DNA from 3 places in the Allobosea sp. GW823-FHT02B03 genome. Region 1 is predicted to be linked to each of the others. Evidence: riboswitches for the same ligand, from Rfam matches in the RefSeq annotation. Region 1 holds a riboswitch; each other region holds the start of a gene.

Evidence for each region. A riboswitch is a leader RNA that binds a small molecule or an ion and turns the genes downstream of it on or off. The one in region 1 is predicted to bind cobalamin.
Region 2: linked by a shared signal. The riboswitch ahead of AC1REK_RS18845 (ABC transporter substrate-binding protein) and the one ahead of AC1REK_RS25890 (ribonucleoside-diphosphate reductase subunit alpha) in region 1 are both predicted to bind cobalamin.
Region 3: linked by a shared signal. The riboswitch ahead of AC1REK_RS23245 (CbtB domain-containing protein) and the one ahead of AC1REK_RS25890 (ribonucleoside-diphosphate reductase subunit alpha) in region 1 are both predicted to bind cobalamin.

What each region holds. Positions count from the first base shown of each region.
Region 1 is NZ_JBXAJY010000008.1:257,866-263,799, forward strand. It holds gene AC1REK_RS25890 (ribonucleoside-diphosphate reductase subunit alpha) at 1-2,786, opposite strand, end outside; cobalamin riboswitch at 2,899-3,099, opposite strand; gene AC1REK_RS25895 (TonB-dependent hemoglobin/transferrin/lactoferrin family receptor) at 3,372-5,633, shown strand; gene AC1REK_RS25900 (hypothetical protein) at 5,740-5,934, shown strand, end outside.
Region 2 is NZ_JBXAJY010000005.1:366,672-372,605, forward strand. It holds gene AC1REK_RS18835 (ABC transporter ATP-binding protein) at 1-426, opposite strand, end outside; gene AC1REK_RS18840 (FecCD family ABC transporter permease) at 423-1,460, opposite strand; gene AC1REK_RS18845 (ABC transporter substrate-binding protein) at 1,457-2,482, opposite strand; cobalamin riboswitch at 2,757-2,968, opposite strand; gene AC1REK_RS18850 (LysR family transcriptional regulator) at 2,988-3,896, opposite strand; gene AC1REK_RS18855 (NAD(P)/FAD-dependent oxidoreductase) at 4,056-5,213, shown strand; gene AC1REK_RS18860 (2Fe-2S iron-sulfur cluster-binding protein) at 5,210-5,473, shown strand; gene AC1REK_RS18865 (FAD-dependent oxidoreductase) at 5,466-5,934, shown strand, end outside.
Region 3 is NZ_JBXAJY010000007.1:91,232-97,165, forward strand. It holds gene cobD (threonine-phosphate decarboxylase CobD) at 1-569, opposite strand, end outside; gene cbiB (adenosylcobinamide-phosphate synthase CbiB) at 553-1,533, shown strand; gene cobO (cob(I)yrinic acid a,c-diamide adenosyltransferase) at 1,530-2,141, opposite strand; gene cobU (bifunctional adenosylcobinamide kinase/adenosylcobinamide-phosphate guanylyltransferase) at 2,154-2,666, opposite strand; cobalamin riboswitch at 2,788-2,969, shown strand; gene AC1REK_RS23245 (CbtB domain-containing protein) at 3,008-3,181, shown strand; gene AC1REK_RS23250 (CbtA family protein) at 3,194-3,949, shown strand; gene AC1REK_RS23255 (DUF1636 family protein) at 3,998-4,423, shown strand; gene cobW (cobalamin biosynthesis protein CobW) at 4,420-5,469, shown strand; gene cobN (cobaltochelatase subunit CobN) at 5,532-5,934, shown strand, end outside.

The sequences.
Region 1 (5,934 bases):
GCGTTGAGCTTGCCGTCGGTCCCCTTCAGGGTCGATTTCTCGACATGGGTCGCCGACAAGGCGCGCAGGTAATAGGTCGTCTTCAGGCCCAGCCGCCAGGCGAGCCGATAAGCCTCGTCGAGCTTCCGGCCGGAAGGCTGGGCCATGTAGAGGTTGAGCGACTGGCCCTGGTCGATCCATTTCTGCCGGCGCGCCGCAGCGCGGATCAGCCACTCCGTCGGGATCTCGAAGGAGGTCGCATAAAGCGCTTTCAGATCGGCGGGAACGCGGTCGATCTGGCTCACCTTGCCGTCGTAATACTTGAGGTCGGAGACCATCACCTCGTCCCAGAGCCCCCTCGCCTTGAGGTCGTGCACGAGCCCGGCGTTCACCACGGTGAAGTCGCCCGACATGTTCGCCTTGACGTAAAGCTGGCTGTAGGACGGCTCGATCGACTGCGAGACGCCGACGATGTTGGAGATCGTCGCGGTCGGCGCGATCGCCATCGTGTTGGAGTTGCGCATGCCGGTGGTCTTCACCCGCTCGCGCAGCCCTTCCCAATCCAGCGTCGCGGAGCGGTCCAGCTCGACATCGCCATCGCGGGACTCCGAGAGGATATCGAGCGAGTCGATCGGCAGGATGCCCTTCGACCAGAGCGAACCCTCGAAGCTCGGATAGCGGCCGCGCTCGGCGGCGAGACCGACCGAGGCCGAGATCGCATGGAAGCTGATCGCCTCCATGGAGTTGTCGGCGAAGGCGACCGCCTCCTCAGACGCCGCCGGCAGGCGCAGGGTCTGGAGTGCATCCTGGAAGCCCATCAGGCCGAGGCCGACCGGGCGGTGGCGCAGGTTCGAGCGGCGCGCCTCCGGGATCGTGTAGAAATTGATGTCGACGACGTTGTCGAGCATCCGCATCGCGGTCTTCACGGTCCGCGCCAGCCGCGCCTGATCGAGGCCGTTCGCAGTCACATGCGCGGCCAGGTTGACCGAGCCCAGATTGCAGACCGCGACCTCGTCGGCCGAGGTGTTGAGCGTGATCTCCGTGCAGAGGTTCGAGGAATGCACCACGCCGGCATGCTGCTGCGGCGAGCGCAGATTGCAGGCATCCTTGAAGGTGATCCAGGGATGCCCGGTCTCGAACAGCATGGTCAGCATGCGCCGCCAGAGATCGAGCGCCTTCACGCGCTTGAAGACCTTGATCTGGCCGGCCGCAGCCTTGGCCTCATAGGCCTCGTAGGCCGTCTTGAAGGGCTTGCCATAGAGGTCATGCAGGTCCGGCACCTCGTCGGGCGAGAACAGCGTCCAGTCGGCGCCGGCCTCGACGCGCTGCATGAACAGGTCGGGGATCCAGTTCGCCGTGTTCATGTCATGGGTGCGGCGGCGGTCGTCGCCGGTGTTCTTGCGAAGGTCGAGGAACTCCTCGATGTCGACATGCCAGGTCTCGAGATAGGCGCAGACCGCACCCTTGCGCTTGCCGCCCTGGTTGACCGCGATCGCCGTGTCGTTGGCGACTTTCAGGAAGGGCACGACGCCCTGGCTCTCGCCATTGGTGCCCTTGATATGGGCGCCGAGGCCTCGCACCGGCGTCCAGTCATTGCCGAGCCCGCCCGAGTATTTGGCCAGCAGCGCATTGTCCTTCACCGCCTTGAAGATGCCGTCGAGATCGTCGGCAACCGTCGTCAGGAAGCAGGAGGAGAGCTGCGGACGCAGCGTGCCCGAGTTGAACAGCGTCGGCGTCGAGGCCATGAAGTCGAAGGACGAGAGCAGGTCGTAGAACTCGATCGTCCGCGCCTCGCGGTCGATCTCGCGAAGGCTAAGGCCCATGGCGACGCGCATGAAGAAGGCCTGCGGCAGCTCGAAGCGGTTGCCGCGCACATGCAGGAAATAGCGGTCATAGAGCGTCTGGAAGCCTAAATAGTCGAACTGGAAATCGCGCTCGGGCTTCAGAGCGGCGGCGATGCGGGCGATGTCGAAGCGGCCGAGTTCGGGGTCGATCAGCTCGTTGGCGATGCCGGTCTTGAGATAGGCCGCGAAATACTCGCCATAGCCGGCTGCCATCTCTTCCTGCGTCGCCTGCTCGGCATGGCCATGGACGAAGCTCAGCGCCTCGCGACGGAGCTTGTCGAGCAGAAGGCGGGCCGAGACCTTGGCGTAGTTCGGCTCGCTCTCGATCAGCGTACGCGCGGCCAGGATCGGCGCCAGCGCCAGTTCGTCGAGCGAGATGCCGTCATAGAGGTTGCGGCGCGCTTCCGTCAGGATCGGCTCGGCCGAGACGCCGTCGAGACCCGCGCAGGCCTCGCGCACGACCTTCTCCAGGCGAGCAGCGTCGAGCGGCACCATCGTGCCGTCAGCAAGCTTCATGTGGGATGCTGGTGCCAAAGCGGTCGCCGGCTGCATCTCGGCAACCGCCCTGGCCCGCTCCCGGGCTCGCTCCTCGCGATAGAGCACATAGGCGCGAGCGACCTTGTGATGCTCTCCGCGCATCAGCGCGAGCTCGACCTGATCCTGGACGTCCTCGATATGGAAGGTGCGGCCGTTCGCGGCCCGGCGGGTCAGTCCCGCCACGACCTGCTCGGTCATCTCCGCGACGGCTTCGTGGATGCGACGCGAGGCAGCAGCGTTCGAGCCCTCGACGGCGAGAAACGCCTTGGTCAGCGCGACCGAGATCTTCGATGGATCGAACGGCGTGACCGCGCCGTTACGGCGAATAACCTGGTAGCCGGGTTCATTGCCGGGTGCCCTGGTGACCGCGAGATCGGCGGCCGGAGAAACGGCAACCGGCCGCTCGGCTTCAAGAGAAAGAGACATGGCATCAACCCCAAATGTTGGGGGCAAAGGCCAGAGCGGTTGCGTCGAGAAGGCACGCGGCACCACAAGGCCGCGACCTGCCAAGCGCACCACCGGGACACCCCGCCCGAGGACGTTCAACGAGGTCGCGGCAGGTCTCCTGGCTCGCGGGTCATAGCTCTCGTCCCGTCTTCCCAGAGCCTTTCGACCCCAGTGACTTACGGATGGACGCGAACTCGCCGCTTACAGTTGCGGGGGCAGCGCCGGTGTTCCACCGGCTTCCCTCTTAGCTCTCGAACCGGTGATTCGAGAGACCGTGACCACTATATCTAGTGGCACGCGCGTCACCGTTGTCAATCCATCGCACGTCAGCAAGCCGTCGGAGGGGCCTGTCATTTCGAGCGCGGGTCAAATCTCGAGCGCATTTAGATTAGAATTTCTACAGCAACAAACCAAACTTCAGATAATTAAAATAGATAATCAATACAAACGGAACGCTAAATTTAGAATTTAACCAGTTATTTATTGCCCTAGGAAAAATGAATCTATTTGCGAAGATCCAGAATCACATAGTAGACAGCCGCATCTTTGGGCTGGGTCACTGCTATGAAGAACAATTACAATCTATACCTAATCGCGACACTGCTTTTTTCGGCGTCGCCGATCGCGATATCTCATGCCCAGTCTGTCGGGGAAACCGCGCCTGCTGGCACGCAGGCCGGGACGATTTCCCTCGACCAGATCACCGTGACGGCCACGCGCGGCGAGAAGTTGGCGCTGGATGTTCCGGGTAACGTCACGGTCATTCCGCGCACGGAACTCGAAGAGCGCATGACCCGCGACATCCAGGATCTCGTGCGCTACCAGCCCGGCGTCAGCGTCAACCGCATCACCAGCGGGACGGACCCCTTCGGCAACTACGAAGGCTTCAACATCCGCGGCGTCGGCGGCAACCGCGTGCAGATGCAGGTCGACGGATCGCGCGTGATCGAGCGCATCACCGACGGCAACCGCAACTTCGTCGACATGCCCTTCCTGAAGAGCGTCGAGATCGTGCGCGGACCGGGCTCGGTGCTTTGGGGCGCGGATGCCCTCGGCGGCATCGTCTCGTTCCGTACGCTCGACCCACAGGATCTGCTCAAGGGCAAGGACAAGCCCTACGCGGTCAAGCTCGATGCAAACTACGACAGCTTCAACCGCGCTTTCACCAAGACCGGAACCGCAGCGTTCAGGCTGACGCCGACGCTCGAGGCCATCGTCGGACTGAGCCACACGACCGCGCAGGAAGCCAAGCTCAGCCGTGCCCGCGCCAATGGCGGCCGCTGGGGCTGCCCGGTGCCGAGCCTGCGCTATATCGGCTGCGACACGCTGAATCCGCTCGACAGCACGGTGTGGAACGCGTTCGGCAAGCTGGTCTTCAAACCGACGACCGACCACACCTTCAAGCTGACCGGGGAGTATTTCGACAACTCTTCGAGCGTGAACCAGCTGTGGGACTACAATGTCGTCAGCCTGGGCACCCGCAACGGTCCTTATGTGCGGGACGAGGTGAAGTCGCGCCAGCGCATCGCCCTCGAGCATCAGTGGGATGTCGGCGCCAGTTTCCTGGACTCGATCCGCTGGCAGGCGTCCTTCTCGCCGCAGAAGCGCGAGATGACCAATAAGCGGCTTCAGACACTGGCGAATGGCCAGCAGCGCTACACGCGCGGGATCCTCGACTACTCCGAGAAGTTCTCGCAGCTCGACATCGAGGCCAAGTCGAGCTTCGCGCTGGGCTCGACCTTCCACAAGCTGACCTACGGCTTCCAGGGCGACATCACCAACACCGACTATGAGCGTCGCGACGACGTCCGGAACATGACGACCGGCGTCACCACCACGACGATCGCCGGCGGCTTCAACTTCGCCAATGCGACCACCACGCGCTACGACTTCTTCCTGCAGGACGAGATCGAGCTGCTGAACGGCCGTTGGACGATCACGCCGGGCGTTCGCTACGCCAACTACAAGATCGAGCCGAGCATCGGGGCCGGCTATGTGATCGTGCCGGGCAAGGAACCGCGCGACATCGATTCCCACAAGCTGATCCCGCAGGTCGGGACGCTCTTCAGGCTCGACGACACCTATTCGCTCTATGCCCGCTACGCTCAGGGCTTCAAGATGCCGACGGCGCAGCAGCTCTACACCTCGCTGCCCTTCGGCAACCAGAACCTGATCCCGAACCCCGATCTCAAGCCGGAGACCGTCAAGTCCTACGAGGCCGGCCTGCGCGGCCGCTTCGCCAATGGCTGGTTCTCGGTCGGTGTCTTCCATGCCGACTACAAGGACTTCATCCAGAACTTCGCCACGATCCCCGGCACGGTGGACCTGACCTATCGCAACCTTGCGAGCGTCAAGATTTCAGGCGTCGAGGCCTCGGCCGAGTGGAAGTTCCACGAGCGCTGGGTCGGTAATGTCGCACTCAGCTACCAGTACGGAACGCAGCAGACGGAGGCTGGTGCCCGGACGACGCCGTACAACTCGATCAGCCCCTTTACCGCTGTGGCCGCGCTGAAATACCTGATGCCGGAATACGGGCTGGAGGCTGAGTTCATCAGCACCTTCGGTTCGGGCGTCACCCGCGCCAGCACGCCGGCCATCTTCAAGCCGGGCGGCTATTCGGTGTTCGACGCCTTCCTCAACTGGAAGCCGACCTCGTTCATCACCGTGCGAGGCGGCGTCCAGAACATCTTCGACAAGCGCTACTTCTCGAACGTCTACGGCTTCGAGAAGGTGCCGACCCCCGCGTCGGCTGCGGCGGCAAATCCGCTGGAACTGCAGACCGCGCCGGGCCGCACCTTCAAGCTCGCCGCCTCCGTCGAGTTCTGAAACGATCGCCTGTCCCGCCTTACGACGGCCCGCCCTGGTGGGGCATGCCGCTCGGCGACGCTCCGCTCGAGACCCGGAGCGTCGCAACCCTTTTCTGGAGACCGCAATGACCGATACCAGCTTGCCCCGCGAACTGTTGAAACAGGCCCCGGCCAAGATTCTCGCCAAACTCCCGAGCATGGGCCGCGTCATGCTCAGCGCTCGCGCCGCCGGCGCGACGCATGAGCGCATGGGCGTGGTCGAGAAGGTGCAGATCGAGGGCGATTTTGCGCGCCTCTCCGGCGCGATGCATGACAGTGCG
Region 2 (5,934 bases), on a different contig from region 1:
GCCACCCGAGAGCGTGTGCCAGAGCTGGTCGTGCCGTTCGTTCATGCCGACCCGCGTCAGTGCCGCATCGACCGCCTGCTCGTCGGCCGCGCTCCAGGAGGCGAGGGCGCCGCGATGCGGGGTGCGGCCGAGGCGGACGACGTCGCAGACGCAGAGCTGGATCTCGGTCGTCGCCTGCTGCTCGACGAAGGCGAGGCGGCGGGCGAGCTCGCGCCGCGACACCTGCCCGATATCGCGGCCATCGAGCTCGACCACGCCGGACGAGACATTGCGCAGCCGGCAGAGCAGCCGCAGCAGGCTCGACTTGCCGGAGCCGTTGGGCCCGATCAGGCCGAGGATCTTGCCGGGCGCGGCTTCGAGCGTCACGCCGCCGACGATCATCCGCCCGGATGTGCCCCAGGAAACGTCGCGTGCCGACAGCGTCATGCCGGCCGCCTGGCGCGATAGAGGATGATGGCGAAGGCGGGCGCGCCGACCAGGGCGGTGACGACGCCGATCGGCAGGATCTGCTGCGGCACCAGGATGCGCGAGAGGATATCGGCGAGGATCATGAAGATCGCGCCGATCACGAGGCAGACTGGCAGCAGGCGGGCATGGCCGGGGCCGACCAGGAAACGGGCGGCATGCGGGATGACGAGGCCGACGAAGCCGATCGTGCCGACGATGCTGACCATGGTCGCGGTCATCACCGCGGTCACCGCGAAGAGGATGATGCGCACGCGCGTCACCGCGACGCCGAGCGAGGCGGCGGCGTCCGCCCCGAAGGCGAAGGCGTCGAGCGCCTTGGCGTGCAGCATGCAGATCGCGAAGCCGGCGAGTGCGACCGGCGTCGCGACGAAGACGTCCGGCCAGCGCACGCCGCCGAAATTGCCGAGCAGCCAGAACATCACGCCGCGCGCCTGCTCGGCGCTGGCGAGCGTCGTGACGATCGTCGCCGTGGCGGCGTTGAAGAGCTGCGAGCCGGCGACCCCGGCGAGGATGACGCGGTCGCTCGCCCCGCCGGCGCCGGCGGCCAGCAGCGCGACGATCAGCAGCGCCGCGACCGAGCCGAGAAAGGCGCCGCCGGAGACGGTCAGCACCGCTCCGCCGAAGCCGAGGATCATCACTGCCACAGCGCCCGTCGAGGCGCCGGCCGAGATGCCGAGGATATAGGGCTCGGCCAGCGGGTTGCGCAGCAGCGCCTGCAGGATCGCGCCCGACAGCGCCAGCGCGCCGCCGCACAGCCCGGCCAGCAGCGCCCGGCTCAGCCGGTAGTCGAAGATCACGCCCTGCTGGATCGCGCTGACCGGATAGCCGAGATCGAACAGCCCGTTGCCAAGCGCCTGGAAGGCGGTCCCCAACGGAATCCGCATCTCGCCGATAGTTACGGCGAGCGCGATGGCGAAGACCAGCGCGGCGAGCGCTGCGAACGCGATGCCGATCCGCGCCGGCCAGTTCGGCTGGACGGGGTAGTGGCTCACCGCGCCAGGCCGAAGCGCTCGATGCCGCGTGCCAGCGCCTCGATGCCGTCGACGGTGTCGAGCCCGGCGCGCGTCGCGCCGACATCCATCACCACGATCCTGTCCTGCTTGACGGCATCGAGCTTGCTCGCCACCGGGTCGGTCTTGAGGAAGTTGAGCTTGAGATCGATATCGTCGGCGGGAAAGCGCCGGCGGTCCATCTTGACGACGACGATCACGGCGGGGTTCGCGGCGGCGATGCTCTCCCAGCCGACCAGCGGCCATTCCTCATTGGTGGTGATGACGTTGCGGGCCCCGAGCTTCGACAGGATATAGGCCGGCACGCCGTTCTTGCCGGCGATGAAGGCATCGCCCTTGATGTCCTTGCTGGAGAACCAGACGGCGACAGGCACGTCCCGCGCCTTCATCCCGGCAACCGACTGCACCGCCTTCTCCTCGCGTGCCTTCAGCTCGGCGATCAGGGCCTCGGCGCGGTCGGACACGTCGAAGATTGCGCCGAATTCGCGGATGTTCTGGTAGACCAGCTCCATCGAGAACATCTTGGTCCGCACGCCGTCGCCGGGGCCGGAATTGTCCTTGCCGACGCAGTCGGTCGGGGAAACGTAGGTCGGTACCTTGACCTTGGCGAACTGGTCGCGCTTCCCGACGATGCCGTTCGGCCCGATATGCCATTCGAACATCGCGGTGACGAGGTCGGGCTCCTGGGCGACGACCGCCTCGAAGCTGGGATCATTGTCGGCGAGCCGCTTCACCTTGGCGTTCACCGCCTCATAAGGCTTGGCGACCGGGCTGAACCAGACGGCGGTGCCGACGACGCGGTCGCCCAGGCCGAGCGCGTAGAGGATCTCGGTCTGCGTCTGGCCGACGGCGACCACGCGCTTCGGCGCCTGGTTGAAGGTGATGGTCTCCCTGCAGTTCTCCAGCGCCAGCGGATACTGCGTCGGCGCGGCCTGCGCGCCGGAAGCGAGGCACAGGCCGGCAGCCAGGGCCAGCGGGAGAGAGAAACGCTGGACCATGTGCATGAAACCCTTCGAAGGCGGGAGAGAACGGCCAGCGCCGAGGCATGAGCCAAGCCGGCGCGACTTGAACTGATATGTAATGTTATAACAAAACTGATAGAGGGCTGCGCCGCGACCTGTCAAGCTGGTGCGAGTAAAGGCGCCGGCGGCGCTCGTAGAGATGGGCATCTGGATTCATCGCTCCCCGAGATGAAGGCGGGAAGCAGGCGATTGCGACGGAGCGGCGGGATCCTCGTCCCGCGCTTGTCCGCAACCCTCCGGAGCACCCCGCCCGAAAGACCTTCCGATGATCAGGGCAGGTCTCCTGGCTCGCGGGTCGATGCTGGCTCCGCCCGGCCTTCCCGGCACCGGAGCGCCAGTGGACGATGGGTGGAGAGCTCGCCGCTTACAGTTGCGGGGGCAGCCTCGGCCTCGGCGCTGCGCGCCTCACCGAATTCCCTCTTAGCTCCAGGGCGTGACGCCTGGAGAACCATGATCGGGCCAGACCATAGATCGGCGCGAAGCGGCGTCAAGCGGCCGGGATCTGCGGGCCGGACGCCGTCTGCATCAGGTTGCCGCAGAGCTGGCGAAGCGTCACGACATAAGGGTTGCGGGCGAGGAAGCTCGCTTCGCCGAAATAGATCGGGATCTCCGGCAACTCGGCGATCTCGAGTCCGGCGATGCTGGTCTCGCTGCCATCGAGGCACCAGGCGGGAATGATCGCGAAGCCGATCCCGGCCTCGACGCAGCGCTTCACGCTCGAGCTGCCGGAGGTCGAGATCGCGATCTCCATCTCCGACCCGTCGGGGCGCAGATAGTCGATGGCGAGGTTGCGCAGCAGCTGGCCGGGCTCATAGGTCACGAAGGGGCGCCCCTGCGCCCATTCCCGAATCTCGCCCGGTGCCGGCGCCGCGCCCCAGGCGGTGGGGAAGACCAGTGCCGGCCGATAGGTGCAGACCAGATGCTGCGGCACGTTGGGGTCACCGAAATAGCGTTCGGTGATGCACAGATCGAGGCTGCCATCCTTGATCATCTCGGGCAGGGAGGTGTCGCGCTCATAGGCGAGGATTTCGACCTGTGGGAAGAGTTCCCGGAACCGGGCCAGGATCGGCGGCAGCAGATAGTAGAAGATCGCCTGCGGCAGGCCGATGCGCAGCACCGGCCGCTCCTTGTCGAGCGTGCGGTCGAGCCTCGCCAGGACCGTGTCGAGCTCCGGCAGCAGGAGCTTGTAGAGGCTGCGCCCGCGCGGCGTCAGCGTCACCGTCTTGGCGCCCTGCTCTGAGAGGACGAGGCGCTCCTCCAGCACCTGTTCGAGCCGGCGGACATGGTTGGCGGCGGACTGGTAGCTCATCCCCAGCTTGCGGGCCGCGGCCGAATAGGAGCCGTCGCGCGCGACGATGAAGAAGGTCTGGATCAGCGTCAGATTGGCTTCGCGCATGGCTCGTTCCGCGGCGGGGAGCCCCACTCATATCCATAGGCGGCGGCCTTCCGCCACTTTCAAACAATGGCGCAAGTCGGGGCGGATCATTTGGATCGACCCGAAAGGCGAAGCGACCGAGGGTCGCGCATCGCTTTTCAGGACGCCCCGTCGCCTCGCATGGCCCGCTCTCCTTCCCTCCATGTCGCCGTGATCGGCGCCGGAATCGTCGGCGCCGCCGCCGCGCATTTCCTGGCGGCGGCCGGGGCGCGGGTCACGCTGCTCGATGCCTCCGGTCCGGCGGCCGGCGCGACCGGCGCTTCAGACGGCGCGGTCTCGGTCGCGAGCAAGAAGCCCGGGCCGATGATGGACCTCGCCCGCCATGCTCGCGCCTTCTATGGAAGCTGCGAGGCGGATGGATTGCTGCGCGGTCTGTTCCATCGCCGCTCGACCTTCCTGGTCGCCCGTACGCCGCTCGAAGCTGATCTCGTCGCCGAGCACGGCGCCGATCTTGCCGCCGCCGGCGAGCGCGTGCTCGATGTCGACCGGCCGACGCTGCTGGCGCGCATTCCGGGCCTCGGCGACGGCGTCTGCTTCGCCCTCGAAATCCCCGATGACGGCCACGCGCTCGGTTACGAGATCACCCAGCGCCTGCTGCAGCGGAGCAGCGTCGCGGTTCGGCGCAATGCGCCCGTCTCCGAAATCGTCATGCGGGGTGGGCAGGCCGTCGGGGTCGCGATCCGCGGCGAGCTTCTGGCGGCCGACGCCGTCCTCGTCGCCGCCGGGATCGGCTCGGTCGGCCTGCTCGGTCTCGGCGATGTCCTGATCCCGCGGAAGGGCCAGATGGTCGTGACCGACCGCGCCGCCGCCGGCCGGCCAGCGATCGACGGCCATCTGATGGCGGCCTCCTATCTAGCCGCCAAGCGCGGCATAGTCCGTGATAACGCCCATATCGGCCTCGTCATCGATCCCTTGGTCACTGGCCAGTTCCTGATCGGCGGCAGCCGCGAGGACCACCGCGCCGACCAGACGACCGACGCCGTGACGATCTCGGCGATCCTGCGGGATGCGCTCGATCTCTATCCGCCGCTTCGCGAGCGCCGCGTGCTGCGGACCTTTGCCGGTGTCCGCACCGCTTCGCGCGACGGCCTGCCGATCATCGGCCCGCATCCGCATCTCGGCGGCGTCACGGTCGCCACCGGCTTCGAGGGCGACGGCATCTGCCTCGGCCCGTTCATGGGCGCCAGCGCTGCCCGGATGATCCTCGGCCAGGCGCCGGGCGTCGATCTTTCCCTGCTCTCGCCCCAGCGCTTCGCCGCCGTCGAGGCCCTGGCATGAACCCCTGCTTCTATTGGATCGACCGCCCGGTTTCCTTCCGTCCGGGCGAGAGCATCGCCGCGGCGCTGCTGCGCGCCGGCATCGCCGATCTCGGCCCCGAGGGCGGAGCCGTGCGTGGCCGCGTGTTCTGTGGCATTGGCGCCTGCCAGGCCTGCGTCGTCGCGATTGCGGGCGAGGGGCCCGTCGAAGCCTGCCTGACGCCGGCGCGTTCCGGAATGCGCCTTGCCCCCCAGCCCGGCATCGGACTGCACCATGACTGAGCTACCGGTCCTTGTCGTCGGCGGCGGGCCTGCGGGCGTCGCTGCGGCCGTGACCCTGGCGGAAGCCGGTCTGCGGGTGCTGCTGATAGAGCAGCGCGACCGGCTCGGCGGCGCCATCCATCGTCAGCCGGCTCCCGGTGCGCCGGAGATCTGGAGGGGGCCGGCTCGGCACCAGCGCAACTGGGCGGAACTGGCTTCGCGCCTCGACCGGGCGGCGGGGCAGATCGAGCTGCGGACCTCGACCGTCTTCCTCGGCGTCGATGGCGCGGGGCGCTTCCTCTTCGAGGATCGCAGGGTGGGTCAGGTCTTTGCGCGCCGCGTCCGGGCAGCGATCGTCGCGGTGGGGGCGGTCGAGAGGATCCACCCGTTCGAGGGGTGGGAGCTGCCGGGCGTAATGAGCGCGGGCGGCGCCCAGGTCCTGCTCAAGGAAACCGGCCGGCCGCCGGAAGGTCCGATCGTCG
Region 3 (5,934 bases), on a different contig from region 1:
CTGATTCCCGGCTGGAAATCAGCGAAGGCCTCGTCGATCACCAGCAGGCCGCCACGGGCCGCAAGCTCCGCTGCCAGGGCCGTCAGCGCCGCAAGGCCGAGGGCGCGGCCATCGGGATTGTTGGGATTGACCACGACCACGACATTGGCCCCGCCGGCCTCGGCGAGATCGGCGATCTCGCGGACCTCGCAGCCGGCCTTGCGCCAGGCCAGCGCGTGCTCGCCATAGGTCGGCCCGAGCACGGCGACGCGCGCCTGCGGCGCGAGGCGCGGCAAGAGCTCGATCAGGATCTGCGTGCCGGGGGCCGCGACCACGCCACTTTCCGGCCGGACGCGATAGGCGCTGCGCGCGGCCGCCAACAGCGCCGCCTCTTCGCGCGCGCCGGGCAGGCGCTGCCACAGGCTTAACGGCAGCGCCGGAAGCGGATAGGGGAAAGGATTGATACCGGTCGAGAGATCGATCCAGGGCTCCGGCGCATTGGGAAACAGCGCCTTGGCCGTGGCGAGATCGCCGCCATGCCAGATCGCCTCTCCCGCCCCAGCCCCGTCCGCCATGATCTTCCCCGACACCTTGCCGCTGCTCCTCGCCGCCCTGCTGATCGAAGCGGCGCTCGGCTATCCGGCGCGCTTGTACGCATGGATCGGCCATCCCGTCACCTGGATCGGGGCGCTGATCGCATCGCTGAACCGAGGACTGAACCGCGAGAGCGCCGCCTTCGCCGCAAGGCGCCTCGCCGGCATCGTCGCGCTCGCCATCCTGCTCTGCGCGACGCTGGCGGCGAGCCTTGTCCTGGTCTGGCTCTGCCGCCTGGCCGGAGCCTTTGCGCTGCTGCCGCTCGCTTTGCTGGCCTCGACATTGCTGGCGCAGCGCAGCCTCTACGAACATGTCGCCGCCGTCGCCGAAGGTCTCGAAAACGGCGGACTGCCGGGCGGGCGCAAGGCGGTTTCAATGATCGTCGGGCGGGATCCGGAAAGCCTCGACGAGGCCGGCGTGGCGCGGGCCGCGATCGAGAGCCTGTCCGAGAATTTCTCCGATGGCATCGTCGCACCGGCCTTCTGGCTCGGTGTCGGCGGGTTGCCGGGTGCGGCGCTCTACAAGGCGATCAACACCGCAGATTCGATGATCGGTCACAAATCGCCGCGATACTTCGCCTTCGGCTGGGCGGCGGCGCGGCTCGACGATCTCGTCAACCTGCCGGCCTCGCGACTGACCGCGCTGCTGCTGATCGGCGCCGCGGCGCTCGACCGGCAGGCCGATGCTTCCGCCGCCTGGCGCGCCGTGCGCCGCGATGCGAGGCGCCACCGCTCGCCCAATGCCGGCTGGCCGGAGGCGGCGATGGCCGGAGCGCTCGGGCTTCGGCTCGCCGGGCCGCGCGTCTATGGCGCCGTCAGGGTCGATGATGGCTGGATGGGCGACGGCCGGGCCGAGGCGACGGCAGCGGACATCAGAAGGGCGCTCGTACTCTACCGGAAAGCCTGTCTGCTGCTCTGGGGGCTGGCGGGGCTTGGAAGCCTTGCCGCCATCGTCCTCTAGAACTCGATCCCTTCCTGCGCCTTCACCCCGGCGGCGAAGTGGTGCTTCACCAGCGTCATCTCGGTGACGAGATCGGCGGCCTCGATCAGCTCCGGCTTGGCGTTGCGGCCGGTGACGACGATGTGGAGATCGGGCCGGCGGGCCTGCAGCGCGGCGACGACCTCGGCGAGTGGCAGATAGTCGTAGCGCAAGGCGATGTTGAGCTCGTCCAGCACCAGAAGCCTGATGCCCTCGTCGGCCATCAGCTCTTTCGCTTTCTCAAAAGCTCTTGTCGCCGCCGCGATGTCGCGCGCCTTGTCCTGCGTCTCCCAGGTGAAGCCTTCGCCCATCGAATGCCAGGAGACCTGATCGCCGAAGGCGTCCAGCGCCTTGCGCTCGCCGGTCGACCAGGCGCCCTTGATGAACTGGACGACGCCGATCCGCCAGCCATGGCCGAGCGCCCGCAGGATCAGGCCGAAGGCGGCGGTCGACTTGCCCTTGCCGGGGCCGGTGTTGACGATCAGCAGGCCCTTTTCGAGCGTCTTGCCGGCGACCTCGGCATCCTGGACCGCTTTGCGCTTTTCCATCTTCGCCTTGTGACGGGCGGCTTCGGCGTCATCGATCGTCATGGCTTTTCTCTGCTACTTCACCTGCATGGGCAGACCGGCGACCATGAAGACCACGCGTTCCGCCTGACTCGCAAGCCGCTGGTGCAGGCGCCCCGCCTCGTCGCGGAAGCGGCGGGCGAGCGCATTCTCCGGCACGATGCCGAGGCCGACCTCGTTCGAGACCAGCACGATCGGGCCCTGCGCCTCGCGGCAGGCCGCCATGAGTTCGCCGGTCGCGATGGCGATGTCGCGCTCGGCCAGGATGAGATTGGTCAGCCAGAGCGTCAGGCAGTCGACCAGCACGGGCTGCCCCGACGGTACCGCACGCAACGCCTCGGGCAACGCCATCGGCGCGTCGACCGTCCGCCAGTCCTGCGAGCGTCGGGCGCGGTGCTCGGCGATCCGCGCGCGCATCTCGTCGTCATAGGCCTGGGCGGTGGCGATGTAGACCCAGGGCGCCGGCAGGGCCTCGATCAGCGTCTCGGCATGCCGGCTCTTGCCGGAGCGGGCGCCGCCGAGGACGAGGGTGAGCGAGGGAAGGGTCATGCCTGCGGTCTCCGCGTCAGGCTCGGGCGCAGGCCCGCGCATCTCGTTCAGGAGATTCCCGGCTCTCCGCTTCGCTGCGACCGAGAATGACGGCACTGCATTGCACAGCGCCCGCCGGATGGCTAATGATCCTGCGGACGGTGCCTCGGCGACGAGGTGAAAAGGGAACGCGGTGCGATACCGCGGCTGCCCCCGCAACTGTAAGCGGCGCGTCCTGCGCCATCGGCCACTGGGTTTCCCCGGGAAGGCGGAGCAGGACATCAAGCCGCGAGCCAGGAGACCTGCCGTCTTTCGATGTCGTCCAACAGGCTGCCGGTGGGGTGGCCAGGAAGTGAACCAAGATGAATACGGCTACCGTCTCCAGCCAGGCCAGCGTCTCCGAACGCGCGAAAGCCGTCGCTGCCGCACTGATCCTCGGCTTCGTGCTGGTCTACACCGTCGGCTTCGCGGCCTCCGCGAATGTCCACAACGCGGCGCATGACGCCCGCCACGGCCTCGCCTTCCCCTGCCACTGACGGGGAAGCATCATGGTCACTCGTGTTCTCACGGTCAGTCTTCTGGCCGGGCTTCTGGCTGGGCTGCTGATCTCGGCGCTCCAGCACGTCACCACGACGCCGCTGATCCTCAAGGCGGAAACCTATGAGGCAGCGCTGCGCGCGCAGCCTGCACCGACGCTCGCCGCCTTCAACGGCGAAGCCCGCATCCACCTCGCGCACAACAATCCGGCCGCCGGTGCCGAGCATACCGGCGAGCATGAATGGAAGCCGCAGGACGGCTTCCAGCGCACCGCCTTCACCAGCCTGGTGACGATCGGCACCGCGATCGGCTTCGCCGCCCTGCTGCTCGCCGGCATGATCGCGGCCAATGAGCGGATCGATGAACGTCGGGCGCTGGCCTGGGCCGTCTGCGGCTTCCTCGCCTTCGGGCTCGCCCCGGCGATGGGGCTCGCGCCGGAACTGCCTGGCGCCGCCGCGGCCGAATTGCAGCACCGGCAGCTCTGGTGGCTGATGACCGCCGCCGTCACCGCCGGCGCGCTCTTCGTCTTCCTGCGGGTCGAAGCCTCCTGGGCAAGGGCGCTCGCCGTGCTCGCCTTGCTGCTGCCGCATCTGATCGGTGCGCCGCATCCGGTCGCGCCGGAGAGCAAGGTCCCGGCCGAGATCGCGGCGCATTTCGCGGCGCTCTCGCTCGCCATCCAGGCCGCGCTCTGGCTCGCCACCGGCTTCGCCGTCGGCGTGCTTTGGCCCTGGGCCACGCGCCGCAGCGCCGCCACCGCGGCGGCCTGACGCCTCGCGCGGCCGGAAACGGCCGCGCCAGCCCAAGGAAGTACTCTCATGCTCGAAGGCGATCTCGCCCTCGCGACCGTCGCCCGGCAGGAGCCGGGCTGCACCATCCATGTCTGCACCGTCTGCCGGCGCCAGCGCGCGGATCTGCCTGATGGCTTCGACCAGCCGGGCATCGCTCTCGCGGCGGCGCTCGGCGAACGCATGGCCAGCAGCGGCATCGCCGTCGTCCCGGTCGAATGCCTCGCCGTCTGCAAGCGGCCCTGCACCATCGCGCTCGCCGCCGATGGCAAATGGACCTATCTGATCGGTGACCTCGACACCGACAGCCATCTCGACGAGATCGCCGGCGCGGCGGAGAGCTTTGCCGCCAGCGCCAACGGTATCGTTCCCTGGAAGGAAAGACCCGCCTCGTTCCGCAAGGGCGTGGTCGCGCGCGTGCCTCCTCTGCCGCGCCAGCAAGGATCAAACGAATGAACGCTCCGCAGAACCCCGCGCTCGGCAAGGTGCCGTGCACGATCATCACCGGCTTCCTCGGCGCCGGGAAGACCACCCTCGTCCGCCACCTCCTCGAGAATGCCGGCGGCAAGCGCCTCGCCGTGCTCGTCAACGAATTCGGCGATCTCGGCTTCGACGGCTCCTTCATCGCCGGCTGCGGCATCGAGGGCTGCTCGGAGGAGGACATCGTCGAACTGCCGAATGGCTGCATCTGCTGCACCGTCGCCGATGACTTCGTGCCGGCGCTGGAGAAGCTGCTCGACCGGCCGAACCCGCCGCAGCACATCCTGATCGAGACCTCGGGCCTCGCCCTGCCGAAGCCGCTGGTCCAGGCCTTCAATTGGCCGGCGATCCGCTCACGCGTCACCGTCGATGGCGTGATCGCCGTGGTCGACGGGCCGGCCGTCGCCGAGGGTCAGTTCGCCGACGATCCCGAAGCCCTGAAGGCGCAGGCGGCTCAGGACCAGTCAGTCGACCACGACAACCCGCTGGAGGAGGTCTTCGAGGACCAGATCCTTTGCGCCGACCTGATCCTGCTCAACAAGAGCGACCTCGTCGATGCGGAAGGGCGCGAGCGCGTCAAGGCCGAGATCGCCGAGCATCTGCCCAAGGCGATCAAGGTGGTCGAGACCGCCCATGGCAAGGTCGAGCCGGCCCTGATCATCGGGCTGGGCGCCGCTGCAGAAGCCGATCTCGCAGCGCGCCCCTCGCATCATGGCGAGGGCGCGGACCACGACCATGACGATTTCGACAGCGTCGCCCTGCCGCTGGCCGAGGCCACCTCGCCGGAGGAACTGGTCGCCCGCCTCGCCAAGGCCGCCGAGGCCGAAGGCGTGCTGCGCCTGAAGGGTTTCGCCGCCGTCCCGGGCAAGCGGATGCGGCTCGTGGTGCAAGGTGTCGGCCGGCGCATCGGTCACCATTACGACCGCGCCTGGGAGGCTGACGAGGCCCGTGACGGCAGGCTCGTCGTGATCGGCCTCAAGGGTTTCGACCGGCAGGCCGTGGAAGCCGCCCTCAAGGGCTGATATCGACGCTGGCCGGCAGGCTTCCTTGAGCCTTCCGGCCAGCGTGTTCAGAAAGTGATGCGATGCATCTGCTTCCGACCAGCGAGGTGAGGCTCGACGACGGTGAGGACGCCGTCGACCTCGCCTTGCCGCCGGGAGACATCATCGTCCTCTCCTTCAGCGACAGCGATCTTTCGGCGGTGGCGGCCGCTGCCGATAGCGGCCTCGCCATCCGCCTCGTGCCCCTGCGGCGCTTCAAGCATCCGCTCTCGATCGACATGCTGATCGAAAAGACGCTGAGCCGCTCGCGCTTCGTGCTGCTGCGCTGCCTTGGCGGGCTCGACAGCTGGCGCTACGGCATCGAGCAGGTCGGCGCCGCCTGCCGGCAGAACGGCGTGGCGCTCGCCGTGCTGCCCGGCGACGACCGGGAGGATGAACGGCTGGCCGACCATGGCACGGTGCCGCCGGCGCTCGCAGCAGCGCTGC